DNA from 2 places in the Gordonia sp. NPDC127522 genome. Region 1 is predicted to be linked to the other one. Evidence: predicted binding sites of a transcription regulator. Region 1 holds the regulator's gene; the other holds the start of a gene.
What was found. The regulator HspR, encoded in region 1, represses chaperone genes until heat shock. The targets are predictions, from matches to a motif close to ANNTGAGTNNNNNNNACTCANNT.
Positions count from the first base shown of each region.

Region 2: clpB (ATP-dependent chaperone ClpB) is a predicted target of HspR. The motif match lies at 7,464-7,486, and genes of this name have one in related genera.

Region 1 covers NZ_JBHXVK010000008.1:30,120-40,659, forward strand. Annotated here, with positions in the region: gene ACFVHY_RS14665 (DUF1353 domain-containing protein) at 1-231, opposite strand, end outside; gene dnaK (molecular chaperone DnaK) at 626-2,485, shown strand; gene grpE (nucleotide exchange factor GrpE) at 2,482-3,132, shown strand; gene dnaJ (molecular chaperone DnaJ) at 3,259-4,461, shown strand; gene ACFVHY_RS14685 (heat shock protein transcriptional repressor HspR) at 4,465-4,863, shown strand; gene ACFVHY_RS14690 (SRPBCC family protein) at 4,913-5,380, shown strand; gene ACFVHY_RS14695 (hypothetical protein) at 5,396-6,499, shown strand; gene ACFVHY_RS14700 (hypothetical protein) at 6,598-7,674, shown strand; partial or broken gene ACFVHY_RS14705 (FAD-binding oxidoreductase) at 7,713-8,876, opposite strand; gene ACFVHY_RS14710 (amidohydrolase family protein) at 8,990-10,123, shown strand; gene ACFVHY_RS14715 (serine/threonine-protein kinase) at 10,128-10,540, opposite strand, start outside.
Region 2 covers NZ_JBHXVK010000010.1:102,234-112,773, forward strand. Annotated here, with positions in the region: gene selB (selenocysteine-specific translation elongation factor) at 1-1,435, shown strand, start outside; gene ACFVHY_RS16490 (DUF222 domain-containing protein) at 1,638-3,323, shown strand; gene ACFVHY_RS16495 (zinc-binding alcohol dehydrogenase family protein) at 3,349-4,350, opposite strand; gene ACFVHY_RS16500 (winged helix-turn-helix transcriptional regulator) at 4,428-4,775, shown strand; gene clpB (ATP-dependent chaperone ClpB) at 4,842-7,394, opposite strand; gene ACFVHY_RS16510 (hypothetical protein) at 7,532-8,794, shown strand; gene ACFVHY_RS16515 (glucose-6-phosphate dehydrogenase (NADP(+))) at 8,791-10,191, shown strand; gene ACFVHY_RS16520 (glycoside hydrolase family 15 protein) at 10,267-10,540, opposite strand, start outside.

The DNA.
Region 1 (10,540 bases):
GGCGCCCCGCGCATCGGCTTCCGTCTGTCCTCGCTCGACCAGTTGTGTGACGAGGTACTTCTCGACCGCGGGATCGGAGAAACGAAAGGCGTTGCGCACGAGGAACTGCCGTTCGTCGATCTGCGCGATCTCGACCTCGCCACGTCCGGTCGGGTCGTCGACCTCGAAGCCCGACTTCGGTGCCACCCGCCACGGCACCCATCGCGGTTCGTCCGGCGTGGTCTCGTTCATCGCCACCTCCGCGTCGAGGGGATGTCTCGACCGTAGCCCCCACGTGACCGGGACCGATGGGTAACGGGGGCGCAGCGTGTTGGGTGATGACGTTGTGCCCGGAAACCGGGCGCAACGTCATACGCGTTTTCGGCCCCCGGCTGACATTGAGCGAGATCCACTCAACTTTTTTGCTCGATCCGGGAACAACCCTTCGGGCATCCCCGTTACACACTTCGAGAAACCTGAGCGACGAAGACTCAAGTCGGTTTGACTCGGATCTACTTTTTCAGTAGGACATGAGTCGGACGCACTGAAGTCCGGTCCCGCAGAGTTTCGCCACGACATCCCCGCGGTCGCGAGACCCCGGGACAAGGACTCGGGTGCACACCCGCAAACTAGGAGGAAGCCAAACATGTCTCGTGCTGTTGGAATCGACCTCGGTACCACCAACTCGGTGGTGGCCGTGCTCGAAGGCGGCGAAGCCGCCGTCATCGCCAACGCCGAAGGCGCACGGACCACCCCGTCGGTGGTCGCGTTCGCCCGTAACGGCGAGGTGCTGGTCGGCCAGCCCGCCAAGAACCAGGCGGTCACCAACGTCGACCGCACCATCCGCTCCGTCAAGCGCCACATGGGCGAAGGCGACTGGACCGTCGAGATCGACGACAAGAAGTACACCCCGCAGGAGATCAGCGCGCGCACGCTCATGAAGCTCAAGCGCGACGCCGAGTCGTACCTGGGCGAGGACGTGACCGACGCGGTCATCACCGTCCCGGCCTACTTCAACGACGCGCAGCGTCAAGCCACCAAGGAAGCCGGCCAGATCGCCGGCCTCAACGTGCTCCGCATCGTCAACGAGCCGACCGCGGCCGCCCTGGCCTACGGACTCGACAAGGGTGAGAAGGAACAGACCATCCTGGTCTTCGACCTCGGTGGCGGTACCTTCGACGTCTCGTTGCTCGAGATCGGCGACGGCGTGGTCGAGGTCCGTGCGACCTCCGGCGACAACCACCTCGGTGGTGACGACTGGGATCAGCGCGTCGTCGACTGGCTCGTCGAGAAGTTCAAGAGCCAGAACGGCATCGACCTGACCAAGGACAAGATGGCCCTGCAGCGTCTCCGCGAGGCCGCCGAGAAGGCCAAGATCGAACTCTCGAGCTCGCAGAGCACCTCGATCAACCTGCCCTACATCACCGTCGACGCCGACAAGAACCCGCTGTTCCTCGACGAGCAGCTCTCGCGCAGCGAGTTCCAGAAGATCACCTCTGATCTGCTGGAGCGCACCCGCGCACCGTTCCAGGCCGTCATCAAGGACGCGGGCATCTCCGTCGGCGACATCGACCACGTCGTGCTCGTCGGTGGTTCGACCCGTATGCCGGCCGTCACCGACCTGGTGAAGGAACTGACCGGTGGCCGCGAGCCCAACAAGGGCGTCAACCCGGACGAGGTCGTCGCCGTCGGCGCCGCACTGCAGGCCGGTGTGCTCCGCGGTGAGGTCAAGGACGTGCTGCTGCTCGACGTCACCCCGCTCTCCCTCGGTATCGAGACCAAGGGCGGCGTGATGCACAAGCTGATCGAGCGCAACACCACCATCCCGACCAAGCGGTCGGAGACCTACACGACCGCCGAGGACAACCAGCCGTCGGTGCAGATCCAGGTCTATCAGGGGGAGCGCGAGATCGCCTCGCACAACAAGCTGCTCGGCAGCTTCGAGCTCGGCGGCATCGCTCCGGCCCCGCAGGGTGTCCCGCAGATCGAGGTGACCTTCGACATCGACGCCAACGGCATCGTGCACGTCACCGCGAAGGACAAGGGCACCGGCAAGGAGAACTCGATCCGCATCCAGGACGGTTCCGGCCTGAGCAAGGACGAGATCGACCGCATGATCAAGGACGCGGAGGCGCACGCCGACGAGGACCGCAAGCGCCGTGAGGAGGCCGAAACCCGCAACCAGGCGGAGTCGCTGGTCCACCAGACCGAGAAGTTCCTCAAGGAGAACGAGGACAAGGTCCCGGCGGAGCTGAAGGAGAAGGTCGAGGCGGCCGTCGCCGGGGCGCAGGAAGCGCTCAAGGGCAACGACACCGCGGCGATCAAATCCGCGATCGAGAAGCTGTCCGAGGAGTCGCAGGCCCTCGGCCAGGCGATCTACGCCAACGCCGCTGCGGAGTCCCCCAACGGTGAGTCCGCCGCGGCCGACAGCGATCCCGACGTCGTCGACGCCGAGGTCGTCGACGACGCAGATTCGAATGCTGCCGACTCGAAGGAGAACAAGTGACCGCAGGAGCCCATTCGTCGAATGGGTCCGGCGAGGAGCCGGTGACGGTGACCGACCGTCGTCGTATCGACCCGGAGACGGGTGAGGTGCGCGACGAGCCGGCCGCCGGCCCCGGCCCGGCCGACGCCGGACCGGTCGCAGAGGAGTCCCAGACCGACGAGTCACAGTCAACCGACGAGCCGCAGGCCGACACCGCAGCCGACGAGCCGGATGCCCGCGTCGCCGAGCTGACGGCCGACCTGCAGCGCGAACGCGCCCAGTTCGCCAACTTCCGGCGGCGTGCCGCCGAGGAGAAGCAGGGTTCGGTCGCCTACGGCAAGCAGATCCTGATCGACAAACTGCTGCCGATCGTCGACGACCTCGACCGTGCCCGTGAACACGGCGACCTCGACAGCGGTCCGCTGCGTGCGGTCGCCGACAAGCTGACCGGTGTGCTGGCCGCCGAAGGTCTCGTGGCCTTCGGTGCGGCGGGTGACGAGTTCGATCCCGAACTCCACGAAGCCGTGCAGCACGACGGCACCGGCGCGAACCCGGTGATCGGATCGGTGTACCGATGCGGCTACCGCCTGGGCGAGAAGGTGATCCGCACCGCGATGGTGACGGTCACCGATCCCGCTCCCGCGGGCGACGCGCCCGGTGCACAATAGAACGACCGTCGACCCTGAGGTGCGAGGAGCGCAGTCCGCGAGCCTCGCACCTCAGGTTCTTCCCAAGACATTCATCAAGAGACAAGACATTCATCCAGACAACAGAACTCAAGGAGGTGACGTCTGGTGGCACCACAACGTGAGTGGTTAGAACACGACTTCTACAAGGACCTGGGCGTTGCTTCTGACGCTTCGGCTGAAGAGATCAAGAAGGCCTACCGCAAGCTCGCGCGCGAGCTGCATCCGGATGCGAATCCGGGTGACAGCGCGGCCGAAGAGCGCTTCAAGCGGGTGTCCGAAGCCCACAGCGTCCTCGGGGATGCCGAGAAGCGCAAGGAGTACGACGAGACACGCGCCATGTTCGCCGGCGGACGATTCCGCGGCGGCGGCAATGGCTTCCCGGGTGGCTTCCCCGGCGGGGGAACCACCTACACCACCGGCGGCGGTAGCGATTTCGACCTCGGCGACCTGTTCGGCGGGGCGCAGACCGGCGGCGGCGGTGGCGGTTTCGGCGACATCTTCGACGGCCTGTTCAACCGCGGTGGCGGAACGCAACGTACTTCGACGGCGAGCCGGCCGCGTCGAGGCAAGGACCTCGAGACCGAGACGACGCTCTCGTTCTCCGACGCCGCGCTCGGCACGACCGTCCCCCTGCGGGTGACGAGTCCGTCGCCCTGCACCACCTGCCACGGCTCGGGCGCCAAGCCCGGGACCAGTCCGCGGGTGTGCGCGAACTGCAACGGTTCCGGCTTCGTGAGCCGCAACCAGGGCGCGTTCGGATTCAGCGAGCCCTGCCAGGACTGCCAGGGCACCGGATCGCGGATCGATGACCCGTGCACCGATTGCGACGGCAGCGGCGTGAAGGTCCGCGCGCGCACCATCAACGTCCGGATCCCCGCCGGCGTCGAGGACGGTCAACGCATCCGGCTCGCCGGGCAGGGCGAGGCCGGCCGTCGTGGCGCCCCGTCGGGTGACCTCTACGTCGTCGTGCACGTGACCCCGCACAAGCAGTTCACCCGTAGCGGCAACGACCTTCGGGTGCAGCTGCCGGTGCGGATCTCCGAACTCGTTCTCGGAGCGACGGTGTCGGTTCCGACCCTGGAGGGTTCGGTCGGGGTGAAGATCCCGCCGAACACCACCGACGGCCGCACGCTGCGCGTGCGCGGTCGTGGAGTGCCCAAGCGCTCCGGCGGGGCGGGCGACCTGCTCGTCACCGTCAAGGTCGCGGTTCCGAACAAGCTCGACGAGGCCGCGGTCGAGGCGATGCGCGCCTACGACCAGGCCGAGCGGGCAAGCGGTTTCGACCCGCGGGCGGACTGGGGGCGATGAGTCATGGCCGGTGCGAGCAACTTCGACGGCGACGGTGCGACCTTCCTGATCTCGGTGGCCGCCGAACTCGCCGGCATGCACGCCCAGACCCTGCGGACGTATGACCGCCTGGGCCTGGTCACCCCGCAACGGACGAGTGGCGGCGGTCGCCGCTACTCGTCCCGCGACGTCGAGCTCCTGCGCGAGATCCAGCGTCTCTCGCAGGAGGAAGGCGTCAACCTCGCGGGCATCAAACGCATCATCGACCTGAGCAATCAGGTCGAGGCGCTCCAGCACCGCGTGCGGGAGCTGACCGACGAGGTGCAGAGGTCGCGGACCCGCCGCGGCGGCGAACTCGTCCCCGTGCCGCGCACCAACGCCCTGGTCGTCTGGCAGCCGCGACGCAATCGCACCACCGACTGACCACCTGCTTGGTTTCGCCGAGCCCACGGACGTGCGTACCGTTGAGCGTATGGCTTCTGAACCCGTCACCACCGTCGACTCCGGCCCGCACAAGGTCTCGCGCCGGGTCGTCGTGAACGCCCCGGTCGCCGATGTGTTCGCGCTCGTGTCGAACCCCCATCGGCATCCGGAGCTCGACGGTTCCGGCACCGTCCGCGACACCCCCGTGGACGGGCCCGAGACGCTGACCCGCGGGGCGCGTTTCAGTGTCGGGATGAAGCAGTACGGCGTGCCGTACAAGATCACCTCGACCGTCACCGACTTCGAACCCGGCCGGGTCGTCGAATGGCAGCACCCGATGGGGCACCGCTGGCGGTGGGAGCTCGAGTCGACCTCGCCGACCACCACGGCCGTCACCGAGACCTTCGACTACTCGACGCTCCGGGTACCGAAGATCATGGAGCTCATCGGCTACGACAAGAAGAACGGCAAGGGGATAGAGGGCACCCTCCGGGCGCTCGCGGCCCGGTTCGCCTGAACGCGCCGACCGCCGATGGACTCCTCCGCCGGTCACACACCCGAACCCGGTTCCCCGGATGAACCCGTCGTCGTCCTCGGCGTCGTCGCCGCGCCGGGCCAGGCGATCGGTCTCGCCCGCAAGCTGGTCGAGGCCGATCTGACCGACCACATCCAGACGACCTTTCCCGGCGCCCGCTGGCAGCTCGAGCTCCTCGAGGCCGGCGTCGTCCAACCACCGGCCGGTGACGCCGAGATCGTCGACGCCACCAGAGACCTTCTGCTCGAACACGAATGGGATCTGGTGCTCTGTCTGACCGACCTGCCGCTGCACGTCGGCAAACGCCCGGTCGTGGCGCATGCCAACGCGGTGCACGGCGTCGCGGTCCTCTCGGTGCCGGCACTCGGCGCGACCGGTGTACGGCAACGGGCACGCGGCATCATCACCGGACTCGTCGGGCAACTCCTCGGCGCCGACGCCGACGACCTCCGCGAACACCAGAAGTCGCCGGCGCGGTCGGCGCTCCGCCATCGCGTCCGGCAGCTCGGGACCGACGTCGACGAGGCGGGCACCGCCTTCACCGCACGTGTGCTGACCGGGAACCTGCGTCTGCTCACCGGCATGGTGCGCGCCAACCGCCCGTGGCGGCTGGCGCTCGGCCTCAGCCGCGCACTCACCGGGGCGATCGCGGCCGGGGTATTCGCGCTGGTGACCGCCGACATCTGGTTGCTCGCAGACACTTTCGGCGGGATCCGGCTGACCGGGGTCGCGCTCGGCTCGATCATCGCCATCACCGCGACGCTGATCATCGGGGCCGACCTCTGGGAACGGGGGAGTTCCCGTCAGACGCGAGAACAGGTGGCGCTGTTCAACATCGTCACCGTGATCACGGTGGTGCTCGGCGTCGCCGCCTTCTACGCGGCGCTGTTCGTCCTGTCCGCCATCGGCGCGCTCTGCCTGGTGGTGCCGCAGGTCTTCGGTGCGACGCTCGACCACCCGGCCGGCTTCACCGATTACCTGGAGGTCGCCTGGCTGACCTGTTCACTCGCCACCGTCGGCGGAGCACTGGGCGCGGGCCTGGAAACCGACGAGGCGGTCCGCGACGCGGCCTACACCCAGCATCCCGCCGAACCGATCTGAGCGGTCCACCGGGCACAACCGGGTGTACGGTGTCCGCCACCCAGCCGCTAGGCTTGCGGGTCAGAACGCCACAGCAGGTCGGCGACGGGAGGTGAACCATGTCCGAGGTACCGGGGAACGGTCCGATGCCGGGGTTCGTGGTCCTGGGTATCTCCGTCGTCGACGACCAGATCAGTTCGGTGGTCCGGGACGCGGACGGACACATCCTGGCGAGCAACCTCGTCGATCTCCCCGATGCATCGGCCGCCGGTGCCGAGGCCGCGATCGTCGAACTCGTCGATTCGGTCCCGGTCGAGGTCGACCGGATCGGCATCTCGGCGTCGCGCGCCGACGTCCGCGACCACCTGGCCCGCGTCTTCGCGGCGGGCGCGGGCACCGGGCCGTCCTGGTCGGGCAAGGTCGTCGTCACCGGGTACGCCGCTGCTCTCGCCGAGATCGCGTGCACCCATTCGACGCGCGGTGGGGTGGTGGCCGTCGTCGACCTGGATCGCGATGCCGCGCCGGCCGCCGGCACGACCCTCGCCACCGTCGACACGTCCTCCGGCGCCGTCCTCGGCACGACCGACTTCTCGCCGGGCGAGGTCGCCTCGGTCACCGACCCCGACGCGGCGACCCGACTCGCGTCGGCGGTCACCCGCCTGCCGCGCGGGCGTGACATCACGTCGGTCATCGTGGTCGGCCCCGGCGCGCAACTACCCGGCATCGCGCCGGCCTTCGAGTACGCGGCGCAACGCCCGGTCACGGTCGCGGACAACCCGGCGCTGGCCTCGGCCCTCGGTGCGGCCGACGCCGCGGTGGTAGCCGCGGCAGCACCCCCCGTCGCCCCGCGGACGTCGACGGGACGTCGCTGGTGGTTCGTCGGCGCCGCCATCGGCGCGGCCGTGTTCCTGGCCGCCGTCGGGATGACGCTGATTCTCACCGCCGAGTCGACGGTCGCCGAACCGGCGCCCGTCACCGTGACCGAGACACCGGCAGCGGTCACCTCGACCGAGGAGGCGACGGTTACCGAGACCGCAACGGAAACCTCCGTCCGCACGACGACGGTCACCAGCACCCCGCGTCCGGTCACTCGAACGGAGACGGTGACCGAGTCGGCTCCCGAGACGTACACCGTGACCGAGACCGAAACGGTCACGGCTCCGGCCGGCGGCGAGCCGAGCCTCGAAGTCCCCTGAGTCGCAACCGGTTCGGGGGAGTCAACGCTGGTGCCGGGTCAGAACACCGGGTCGTGCTGGATGCGGCTGGCCCGGACGCCCGCGATGATCAGCGTGCGTCGGGTGTTCTCGATCATCTGCGGTGATCCCGCGATGAGCACCTGGCGGTCCTGCCAGTCACCGGACCGGGCCACGACGTCGGCGAGGGTGCCGATCTCGTGGTCGATGCCGAGCTCGGCGGGTGTCGCCACCGCGTTGATCCACCACGGATCGCTCTCCTCCTGGGACACGGCGGTGACCCGCAGCCAGGGATTGGTCGACGCGATGCGGCGCAGGACGGTCAGGTCGTAGAGCTCGCCCGGGTAGCGCATGCCGTAGAAGATGTGCGTCTCCGGCGAATCCGCGCGCATGGACATCTCGATCAACAACGCCCGCAGCGGTGCGAGCCCGGTCCCGCCCGCCACCATGAGGACCTTGCTGTCGCGGTCGACGTGAAGCGTCCCGTGCCCCTGGGCGAGGGTCCACACATCGCCGATGCTGGTCTCGCTCACGATCGCGGTGCTGACCGTTCCACGGGGGATCGCACGCACGTGGAACTCCAGTTCACCGGCCGGGTTGGGCGGGATGGCGGGGGAGAGATTGCGCCACTGCTTGGGCCATTGCGGGGTGTGCACCTCGAGGTACTGGCCCGTGTTGAACGTGAGCGGCGAGTGGGCGAGGAGTCGGACGACCGCGAGGTCCCGGGTGATCCGGTATTTCTCGACGACCTCGGCGGTCCAGCGCGCGGGATGGGTCGCGCTCTCGGCCGCGCCCCGCATGACCCCGGTGACCAGCATCATCGCCTGCGAGACGGTCTGTTCGGTCTCGGCGTCCCAGTAACCGGCCATGAGGCTGCCGAACTCGCCCATCAGGGCGGCGTACATCACGTGGTAATGCTCGGGCTCGACCCCGAACTTGCGATGGTCGCGTCCGAGCTGCGCGAGGAACTCCACGAGTTCGGCGTGACCCGACTCGGCCGGGATCGCTTCCAGCACATGGTCGATGACCCGATGGAAGGCCACTCGCTGGGCCGCCATCGATACCCCGAACAGGTCACGCAGGTCGGGATCGATCGCGAACATCCGGGTGTAGACGTTGGTGACGAACCGGTCGGGTTGCCGATTGACAGCCGTCCGCAGCTGATGCAGCGCGTGGCGCGTATGTGTCGCCATCTCGAAAAGATCACACCTCCGTCGCGGCTCGTCTCCCCGCCCGGTTCAAGATAGTCCTCAACACGGCACAATTCATGATCCGGCATCCCATGTCGGACAGTGATGAGGTATGGCAAGGTACGGGGATGACGTCCCTCGAAGGGGTCCTCACGGGCATCGTTGATGCCCATGTGCAGCACTGGAACCCGCGGCGCACCCCGTGGGCGGCCACGCGGGCGTCGCGGATGTACGGGTTCGTCCCCACCTTGGGTGACCGGGTGTTCCCGCTCGTGGTCTCGCGCGCCGACCGCGAGTACATCCTGACCCCGCGCACCGTGGCCCGGACCTACGAGCCGCGTCAGTACGCCACGGATGCGGCGCTGGTGCCGACCGTGGTGGGGGTACCGATCGACACGGTGGTGCACGTCGAGTCGCATTGGCGCCGCGAGGTCGCCGACGCCGCGGAGCCCCCGGTGGACAGCACCGCCGTCGAGGAGACCCGATATCTCGAGAGCCTGCCGTTCGGCCAGGCCGGCACCCCCCGCCTCGGCGCCGTCATCTCGCACGGCGATCCGCGGACCCGCACGTTCGCGACCATGCTCGACGAACAGTTCGCGGCCTCCCCGCGGTTCCGCGGCATCCGCATCGTCGCGTCCCGACATCCTGATCCGCGCGTCCGCGATGGCGGGGACACCGACAACCTGCTGTCCTCGACGGCGTTCCTCGAGGGGTTCGCCGAACTCGCGAGCCGCGATCTGGTCTTCGAGGCGTCGGTGTACTCCCATCAGCTGTACGACGTCATCCTGCTGGCCCGGGAGTACCCGGACACGACGATCGTCCTCGACCACTTCGGCATCCCGGCGGGGGTCTTCGGTCCCGTCGGTGTCCGCACCGGCGCGACAGCCGCTGCGCGCGCGGACATCTGGCGATTGTGGCGAGAACGGATGACGACCCTCGCGAACCACCGCAACGTCGTCGTCAAGCTGTCGGGTCTGGCGATGCCGATACTGGGTTACGGTCACGAACGGTGGGGCAACATCGGCGGTCAGGCCACGCTCGCCGAGATGATCGGTCCCTTCGTCGAGCACATCGTCACCCATTTCGGGTCGGACCGCATCATGTTCGGGTCCAACTATCCGATCGATCGGCCGAACGCCGCGGTCGACGTGCTGGTCGGCGCGCTCGTCGACTGTGTGTCCCAGTGGGGTTCGGAGGCTCTGCGGAAGATCTTCCGCGACACCGCTGTTCGTGTCTATACGATCGATGACGCGGCGGGTTGACCGCTCACCGGCCGCGGGGCCACCAGGTCGAGCGTTGCGGCGACTCCGGCACGGGCACGTCCCGCATGAGCCGGGTCAGGATCTCGACGAGGGCGGTGCACGAGGGATACCGGTCCTCCGGTGACTTCGCCAGCGCCTTGGCGAAGATCGAGTTCATCGCCGACGGCAGCCAGGGGCGGCGTCGGGTGAGTTTCGGCGGGTCGTCGTTGAGGTGGGCATAGGTGATCGCGAAAGCGGTGTTCCGCGGATACGGCGGTGTGCCCGTGATGAGTTCGACGAGCGTGCACGCGAATGCGTAGAAATCGGTTGCCGGGGTGAGCTTCTGGGCCTGCAGTAGTTCGGGCGAGGCGTAGCCGATGGAACCCTGCACACGACCGTTGCGCGCGAGTGGACGGGTGTCGTCGAGGAACTGGGCGA
Region 2 (10,540 bases), on a different contig from region 1:
GCCCGACCGCGTTCGCGAAGTGATCGATCTGTCGCGTGATCACCTCAGCCGCACAGGCCTTGCCGATGCGCCGGCGGTCGTGACATCGGCGACCGACGGCTCCGGTATCGACGAATTGCGCACCCGGCTCGACGCCGTCCTGGCCCGGACATCACCGCCGCCGACCGCGGGTCGTGTCCGGTTCTGGATCGACCGGGTCTTCACCCGAACCGGCGCCGGCACCGTCGTCACCGGCACCCTGGCCGCCGGGACCGTCGCGGTCGGCGACACCCTGGACCTGGTCACGGTTGACGGCCGCCGACGACTCGATGTCCGTGGACTGCAGAGCGAGGGTGCGACTCTCACCACCGCCGGCCCGGTCAGCCGAGTCGCGATCAATCTGCGCGGCGCCGGCGTCGACGACGTCTCGCGTGGCGACGCACTCGTGACGCCCGGAGCCTGGCACACCTCCGCAGTCGCCGATGTCCGGCGCGTGAGCGGCATGTCCTTCGAGGAGGCACCGGAACACCTCGTCGCGCACATCGGCACAGCGGCGCTACCGGTCCGGTTGCGCCCCTTCGACGGTGACCACGCGCGCGTGACGCTCGCGCGCGCCATGCCGATGTCACGGGGCGATCGGCTGGTCCTGCGCGATCCCGGCCGACGTATCGTCGGCGGCGGCGTCGTGTTGCACCCCGATCCCCCGGCACTGACCCGGCGCGGCGACGCAACACGACGCGCGGCCTCGCTGGCGGCCATGTCCGACGGCGCCGGGGCCGCCGAAGAAGTGCATCGGCGCGGCGCGATGCGCGTCACCGATCTGGCTCGCCTGGGCCTCGTCGACGACGCCGAGCCCACTCCCCACGGCGTACGAGTGATCGGCGAATGGTGGGTCGCCGAATCCTCCCTCGCGGCATGGGCCGAGCGTCTCCGCGCCGCCGTTGTCGATCTCCACGACCGAGATCCATTGTCGGCGGGGCTCTCCGCGTCCGGCGTACCTGCCCTGCTCGGCCTTCCGGACACGACGCTGCTGGCGACCGTAGTCTCGGACGCTGGGCTGTCGTCGTCCGACGGGCATCTGGCCGTTCCGGGTCACAAGCCCTCCCTGGGTGATGCAGACGACGCGGTCAGCGCACTGGAGCGCCGGCTCACCGACCACCCGTTCCGTGCACCCGAGGCCGATGACCTCACCGCACTCGGCCTGGGCGCCCGAGAGCTCGCCGCCGCCGAACGCACGGGCCGAATTCTCCGTTTGCGCGACGGCGTCGTGCTGTTGCCGACTGCCCCCGCCCTGGCGATGCGCACCCTCGCCTCGCTCGATCAGCCGTTCACCACCAGCACCGCCCGCCAAGCGCTCGGAACCACTCGGCGCGTGGTGATTCCGCTACTGGAGCACCTCGACGGCCGTCATTGGACCCGCCGCCTCGACGCCGGGCATCGCGAGGTCGTGCGCTGAGCCACGGGCGGTGGCCCTGTCGGACAGGTCGCCGCGTGAATCCAGGGAAGAGCTTCCGTCCGAGGCCCCTACCACACGACACCGACAAGTCGACATCAGCGAATAGCATTGCACAGCAGTATGTTTGGCCTTGTCATACGTCTGGATTGGTGTACACTCGAACCTACATTCGCAACACCGGTTTTCGGGGGAGGTGACCGTCATGCCCAGCACCACACCACTCGCCGACCACGGCGCGCCCGTGTCCCGCGCGGCCGAACTCGTCGCCGAACTACACGCGAACCTCGACGAACTACAGACCGTCGACTTGTCCTCGTGCACCGACGAAGAACTGATCGAAGTCACTTCTGCCACCGAACGCGCCATCGCGCGACTCACCGTTGCCGGTGACCGGCAGATCGATCAGGCCGTCGCCCGCGACCTGCCCCGCAAAGCGGGCTGCCGCACCCTCATGCAATTCATGACCCACCGGCTACGAGTCTCGAACCCGATGCGCCGCCGTAAGCAAATGGACGCCACCGCCCACCGCACCAGCCTCGGCGGCGAGGTCCTCCCACCCGAACACCCCTGCCTCGCTGAAGCTTTCGCACAAGGCGCGGTCGGTACCGCACACGTACAGGCCGCCCTCGACGTCCTCGACCGCATCCCGGCCGCCGTCGACCACGATGTGAAGGTCGCCGCCGAACGACAGATGGCCGACATCGCCGAAGCACACACCCCCGCCGACATCACCCAACTCGGTGCCCGCCTGCTCGCACACCTCGACCCCGACGGCACCCTGACCGACGACACCGACCAGAAACGACGCCGCGGCCTGTGGATCGGCCGACAACGAGCCGACGGCACCGCCAAAATCTCCGGCACACTGACCCCCGCACTCGCCGCCCGGCTGACCATGATGTTCGCCGTGTGGGGCAAACCCGGACTCAACAACCCCGACGACCCACAGTCGCCCCAAGGGCCGGCCGGCACCGCCGACCCCGACGCCCTGGCCTCGGCAGCCGACCGCGACGGCCGCACCCTCGCCCAGACCAATCACGACGCCCTCGACGCCGCACTGGCCGCCGGCTTCGCCGACGGAACACTGGGAACCTCGCACCGCGGACTACCCGTCCAACTGATCATCAAAGCCGACCTCAACGACCTGATCCGCGAAGCCGGACTGGCGACTACCGCCACCGGCACCCTGCTCCCCATCCCCGACCTCATCGCCATGGCCGCCGACATCCAGCCATGGCTGGCGATCTTCAAAGACGCCACCACCGTCCCGCTGTACTTCGGGCGGGGCAGACGCCTCGCCACCCGCGAACAACGACTCGTCTCCTTCGCCCGCCCCGACGGGGAAGTGTGCTCGGCACCCGGCTGCGACCAACCCGCCACCCACGTCGAACTCCATCACGCCCACAAGGACTGGGCCAAGGGCGGTCTCACCGACATCGACGACCTCGCACCCGCCTGTCCACGCCACAACCGCATGGTCGGCGACCAACCCGGCCAATACACCACCCGGGTGGTCCGCGACGGACCCGACGAAGGCCGCTGCGCCTGGCGACTCAACGCCGAACCCGGCGCGCCACCCAACCCCGAACACCTCAACCGCCGACCCGACATACCCCGGCGGTTCGCAGAACATCTGAACACCGTGCGCAACGAGATCCACGGACCGACCACCCGAGGGTTTGGCAGGCGCGGTCGCCGGACCCTTCGTGACGCGCCCTCCGCAAGCTCCGGGCACTCCTCAGGGAGCAGGGGGCCCGGCGATCAAGCGCGCCGATCGTGGTTGACAACCAGCCACGTCATCGACTACCGGCCACCACGACCCGGACCACGCACACCCCGGCCCTCCCTCGTCGAAGCGCACCTCATGGAGTTACTCGCCACCTGGTGAGGGTCCGCCTGCTCGTCCGCAGTGGTCAGCGCGTGAGGACCACCTTGCCGATCGCCCCTCCGGATTCGGAAACCTGGTGCGCTGTACGAAGATTGTCGATTGTGAAGCCAGCCAGTTCGCGGTTGACAGTGCTGCGAATCTTGCCGGCGTCGACGAGTTCGGCGACCCGGCCGAGGATCTGGTGTTGCGAGTCGTCTTCCGGTGCGAACAACGGCTTGGAGAACATCAACTCCCAGTGCCAGCTCTGGCTCTTGTCTTTCAGCGGGAGGGTATCGAGACCTTCCGGTTCGTCGATGGCGACGACCTGACCGTGTACGCCCATGATGTCGGCATAGGACTCGACATTCCCGTCCGAGTGGGGTGAGAAGATGTAATCCACTCCGCCCGGGGCGCACGACCGCACGTCCTCGCGCAGGCGTCTCGGGTCGACGACGTGGTGGGCCCCGAGCCCTCGCGCCCATTCCTGCGACTCAGGCCGTGAGGCGGTTGCGATCACGGTGAGATCAGTCAGGGTCCGGACCAACTGTATGACCATCGAGCCGACGCCCCCGGCACCCGCCACCACGACGATCGTTCCCGAGTCCGCGGAATCGACCCGCAGCTTCTCGAACAACGACTCCCAGGCAGTGATCGTGGTCAACGGCAGTGCGGCAGCCGCGCCGAAGTCGAGGGACGACGGTTTGCGTCCGACGATCCGCTCATCGACCAGGTGGAACTCGGCATTCGTTCCCGGCCGATCGATCGAACCGGCGTAGTAGACCTCGTCCCCAACGGCAAACCTCGACACCTCGTCGCCGATCCCGACGACAATTCCCGCCGCGTCGAATCCCAGAACCCTCGGGGGATCGGAGTCACGCAGGCCTGCACGCACTTTGGTGTCCACCGGGTTGACCGAGACCGCGCGGACCTCGACGAGGAGATCGTGCGGACGGGGGGTCGGCACCGGCATTGTCGTCTCGGCGAACGCGCTCGGGTCCTCGACGGAGTCCGCGGCGGCCACAACCAGGGCTGTCATCTCTCGGGTCATGGCGCTAAGGTATCTCGACGACCCCAGTTACCCACAAGGTGTCCTAGTATCCTTCGGAAAGCATAGAGGTTGACGCCATGTCGCTGCAGTCCCATCGCGGAGACGCCTACTCTGCATCGTGTCCCTGCCGAGGGATGCTCGATCTTCTCGCCGACAAGTGGAGCGCCCTCGTCATCGGCGCCCTACGCGATCGACCGATGCGGTTCGGAGAGCTCCGCGTGCGGCTGGACGGGATCAGCCCCAAAGTCCTCACGGCGACTCTGCGTCGGTTGGAGACAGCCGGGATGCTCACCCGTACCGTCTATCCGGCGGTCCCGCTGCACGTCGAATACGAACTGACGGAACTCGGGCTGGACGCCGCCGGGCCGCTGGACGCATTGCGCCTGTGGGTAGAGGACAACCTCGACCGCTTCCCACATCCGTAGCCGACGCAGACAAAGGGACCCATCCCGAAGGATGGGTCCCTTGTCATTCACTTGTCATTCACGAACTCAGCCGAGTACCAACGATTCGCCGTCAGCACTGACGTTGACCGGCACCACGTCCCCGTCGCGGATGTCTCCGGCGAGCAGTTGCTTGGCGAGCTGGTCACCGATGGCCTGCTGCACCAGCCGGCGCAGCGGGCGAGCACCGTACAGCGGGTCGAATCCGCGTGCGCCCAGCCATTCCTTGGCCTTGGTCGACACCTCGAGGTCGAGGCGACGCTGCGCCAGGCGCTTCTTGAGCTGGCCGAGCTGGATGTCGACGATCGACACCAGTTCCTCCGGGCTCAGGGCGTCGAAGATCACCACGTCGTCGAGACGGTTGATGAACTCTGGCTTGAACGCCGACCGCACCGCCATCATCACGTGATCCTTGTCGCCACCCGCACCGAGGTTCGAGGTGAGGATCAGGATGGTGTTGCGGAAGTCCACCGTCCGGCCCTGGCCGTCGGTCAGGCGACCTTCGTCCAGCACCTGCAGCAGCACGTCGAACACGTCCGGGTGGGCCTTCTCGATCTCGTCGAACAGGACCACCGTGTACGGACGACGCCGCACCGCCTCGGTCAGCTGACCGCCGGCCTCGTACCCGACGTAGCCGGGCGGAGCACCGACGAGCCGTGCCACGCTGTGCTTCTCGCCGTACTCGCTCATGTCGATGCGGACCATCGCCCGCTCGTCGTCGAACAGGAACTCGGCAAGCGCCTTGGCGAGTTCGGTCTTGCCGACGCCGGTGGGGCCGAGGAACATGAACGAGCCGAGCGGCCGGTTCGGGTCCGCGACGCCCGCGCGGGCACGACGCACCGCGTCGGACACCGCCTGCACCGCGTCCTTCTGGCCGATGACCCGTTGTCCCAGTTCCTCTTCCATGCGCAGCAGCTTGGCGGTCTCGCCTTCGAGCATGCGTCCGGCCGGGATTCCGGTCCACGCCGACACGACCTGGGCCACGTCGTCGGGTCCGACCTCCTCCTGCAGCATCACATCCTGAGACGGATCCGTGCCGGTCTTCTCGATCGCGGCCTCGAGTTCCTTCTCCAGTCCGGGGACGCGACCGTACCGCAGCTCGGCGGCGCGTCCGAGATCACCGTCGCGCTCCGCGCGATCAGCCTCGCCGCGAAGCCTTTCCAGCTCCTCCTTGAGGTCTCGGACCGCGTCGATCGCGGTCTTCTCCGACTGCCACCGGGCGGAGAGCTCGTTGAGCTTCTCCTTCTGGTCGGCGAGTTCGGCGCGCAGCTTCTCGAGCCGCTCCTTCGACGCCGCGTCGGTCTCCTTCTGCAAGGCGACCTCCTCGACTTCGAGACGGCGGACGATCCGCTCGACCTCGTCGATCTCGACGGGGCGCGAGTCGATCTCCATCCGCAACCGCGACGCGGCCTCGTCGACAAGGTCGATGGCCTTGTCCGGCAGGAACCGCGAGGTGATGTAGCGATCGGAAAGCGATGCGGCAGCGACCAATGCGGAGTCGGTGATGCGCACGCCGTGGTGCACCTCGTACCGGTCCTTGAGGCCGCGGAGGATACCGATGGCGTCTTCGACCGACGGCTCGCCGACGTACACCTGCTGGAAGCGACGCTCGAGAGCGGCGTCCTTCTCGATGTACTTGCGGTACTCCTCGAGGGTTGTGGCACCGACCAGCCGCAGCTCACCACGGGCGAGCATCGGCTTGATCATGTTGCCGGCGTCCATCGCGGAATCGCCTGTCGCACCGGCTCCGACGATCGTGTGCAGCTCGTCGATGAAGGTGATGACCTGTCCGGCCGAACCCTTGATCTCGTCGAGCACGGCCTTGAGCCGCTCCTCGAACTCGCCGCGGTACTTCGCACCGGCGACCATCGAACCCATGTCGAGGGAGATGACGGTCTTGTTGCGCAACGACTCCGGCACGTCGCCGGCGACGATGCGCTGGGCGAGGCCTTCGACGATGGCGGTCTTGCCGACGCCGGGCTCACCGATGAGGACCGGGTTGTTCTTGGTCCGCCGGCTGAGCACCTGCACGACGCGCCGGATCTCGGTGTCGCGACCGATGACCGGGTCGAGCTTGCCTTCGCGGGCGGCCGCGGTCAGGTCGGTCGAGTACTTCTCGAGAGCCTGGTAGGTCGATTCGGGGTCCTCGGAGGTGACCCGTGCGCTGCCGCGCACGGCGACGAAGGCCTCGCGCAGAGCCTGCGGAGTCGCACCGAGGTTGTGCAGCAGTTTGGCGACGTCGGAGTCACCGGTCGCCAGGCCGACGACGACGTGCTCGGTCGAGACGTACTCGTCGTCGAGTTCACCGGCCAGCTGCTGGGCTGCGGTGACGGCCGCGATCGATTCGCGGGATAGTTGAGGCGTCGAGCTGGCGCCGGACACCGTCGGCATGCGATCGACCAATGCCTGGGCCTGCGCACGAACGCTCGACGGGTCCACGCCCACTGCCTTGAGCAGCGGCGACGCGATGCCGTCGGACTGATCGAGCAGTGCCACGAGGATGTGGGCCGGTCGCACGTCGGGGTTGCCAGCACTGGCCGCCGCCTGCACAGCAGAACTCAATGCTTGCTGCGTCTTGGTGGTGGGGGTGAAGCTGTCCACTCGCGTGCACCTTTCTCTTAAGTCCAACAGGCTCAAGTATGAGCCATACGCGGTCTACAACGCCAACAGAGTTGAGTGCATTCCGCTCATGTCTGATGTTTTTGTGACATAGCCCACTCGCATCAGGATGTCGGAGGTTGGCGATCCGCCGCCCTCACAGCCGTCCAGGCTCGGGACCCGGCGCCACAGCCCCGACGGAACGCGACAAGAAGAAGCGGCGCGCCCAACGTAAGCGCAAACACGACTCCGGCAGTGGCAACCACTCCAACGTGGTATCGCTCTTCGGCACCGCAAGGCGACACGTTGCTCCCGAATCATTCAAGTCGTGGCTCCGCGATGAAGTCTTCCCCGGCGACGAGGAAGCTGTCACCCACATCGGGGCGTACGCGTTCATCGTGCTCGACGCCGTCGGGCAGACGAACCCCGGTTTCGATCCGCTCACCTGGACCACCGACGACGTCGACACCATGGTGTCGATGCTCAGCCACATCGAGTCGAACCAGCAGCAGGACGCCAAAGCGCTCGCCATCGCGATCGAGACGATGCGCCGCTACCTGGTCGAGACCGGCATGTGGCTCGGCACCGAAGCCGTATCGGGCTATGCGGCCGAGCAGTTTGCCCTTGTCTCCGGGCTCGAGTTGCGGACCACGAGAATCGAGGAGGTCGACGAGGCCACCGAACGCGCTGCCCTCATGGGCACACAGCCGGTCCGGCGGGTCACCGGACTGTTGGACTGGCTGGGTCCGCACCGCCCCACCACGCAGAGTCGGTGGCTGACACCGGCCGATGCCCGCGACCTCGCCCGCCGACTCGACATCGACTTCCCCGCTCACGTCAAGAGCATGAGCAACGTCGCGTCGTTACATGACCTGTGGGAGTTTGCCCAGGTCCTCGAGATCGTCGAAGTCAACACCTCGAGCGCACGTCCCGGGCGCGCGGCCCATCTGTGGCGGGAAGAGCCCCGGATCGACGTGCTGCGGGTGGGTCTCACCGCCTGGGTTCGGTCCGGCTTTCCTCGGGAATACAACCCCGACATCGACTTCTCGTCGTCGGTGATCGGCGTGGTCATAAGCGGACTCGGCGATTCACCGCTGAGTATCGTCGAGATCGACGCCTGGGTTCCCAAACTCGGACTCAGCGAGTTGCTCGTCGAGGCAATCCATCGTCGGCTCGAGTTGTACATCGACGAAGGCTGGCTGACGCTCGAGGGCGACAGGTACGTCGTTCCCGTCGCGTTACGCCCTGCCGTGGTGTCTGCGCTCCCCCTGCCAGGACCTTTCGCAGGACTAGATGTGGCCGGCGGCGCAGGATCCGCTGACATCCACAGTGCGGGATCGGTAACGGAATCCAGCACACATCCCGCACTCTGCACATCTGTTCGCGCAATATGGATTGGGTGACCACAGACAACTCCACCGGGCCGGTGACCTTCATCCTCTTCGGGTCGACCGGCGATCTCGCCAAGCGGATGGTCCTGCCATCGTTGTACGAACTCCACCGGCGAGACCTGCTCCCCGACGGATGGCAGCTCGTCGGCAACGGACGAGGCGACCGGACCGACGATGAATTCCGGCAACATGTGAAGGACGCGATCGAGGAATTCGGTCCGGACGGTTCGGTGTCATCGGACGAATGGGAAGCGTTCGCCGAGACCATCCGCTTCGCCGGCGGCGGGTTCACCGTCGACGACCCCGGCCGTCTGCCAGAGGTGATCGACGCGGCCCGTGACGCCGCCGGTGACGGTGCTCAACTGGTCCACTATCTGGCCCTCCCACCGACCACCTTCGTCGACTACACGAAAGCCATTGCCGCGCACGATCTCGCGGAGGGCTCTCGAGTGGTCTACGAGAAGCCGTTCGGTACGTCCCCCGACGGTTTCCAGGCCCTCGACGAGGCGGTCCACGAATCCCTGGACGAGAAGCAGATCTACCGGATCGACCACTTCCTGGGGAAGGAGAGCACCCAGAACCTGCACGTCCTCCGTTTCGCCAACGGGTTGTTCTCGGGGGTGTGGAACCGCGAACACGTGGCGGAAGTCCAGATCGACGTACCGGAGACCCTCGACATCGCCGACCGCGCCGCCTTCTACGACGCCACCGGCGCATTCCTGGACATGATCGTCACCCACCTGTTCCAGGTGGCGGCCGAAGTCGCGATGGAACCACCGGTCTCGCTCGGCGCCGACGACCTGCTCGACGCGCGGGAGTCGGTGATCGCGGCCTTCCGACCACTGGACCCCGCCGAGGTGGTCTTCGGCCAGTACGAGGGATACCGCGACACCGACGGCATCCCCGCGGACTCCACCACGGAGACATTCGCGGCCGTGCGTCTGTGGGTCGACACCGACCGCTGGCACGGCGTCCCGTTCCTGCTGCGGACCGGCAAGATGCTCGACCACAGCTCCCAGCGTCTCAGCCTCGTGTTCCGCTCCCCTGCCGACGGTCCGCTGACCGACACCCCGAAGGACGGCACCGTGCTGACCTTCGACCTGGCCGGCGACGGTGCCATCGACCTGGCGGTCACGATCAAGGAACCGGGGTCCGGCACCGACCTCTCCGTGGCGCACATGACCGAACAACTCGACGAGGTGGCCGACGGTCTGTCGCCCTATGCCCGACTCATCGTCGACGTGCTGCGCGGCGATCGGTCGCTGTTCACCCGACCCGACGGCCTCGCCCACGTGTGGGAGGTGGCCGCACCGGTGCTGGCGAATCCGCCCGCACCGCAACCGTATGCGGCGGGGTCCACGGGCCCCGCGGCCGCCGACGACCTGTGCGGCGGGTCCGGCTGGATCTGAACGCGCACATGAGATCCGGTTGCGGTTTGTCCCGGTCACCGGTACAAACCGCAACCGGATCCCGTGGCGCTCGGCTCAATCACCAAGCCGTCGGTCGAGATTGATGGCCGCGCTGATGAGTGCGAGGTGGGTGAATGCCTGCGGCATGTTGCCCAGTTGTTCCCCCGTCAGGCCCACTTGCTCGGCGTACAGGCCGAGGTGATTGGCGTGGGTGAACATCTTCTCCAGGGCCAGCCGGGCGTCGGCCAGGCGGCCGACGCGGGTGAGTGCTTCGACATACCAGAACGAGCACAGGGAGAACGTCCCCTCGGCACCGTCGAGCCCGTCGTGCCCGCCGTCGGTGTCGTAC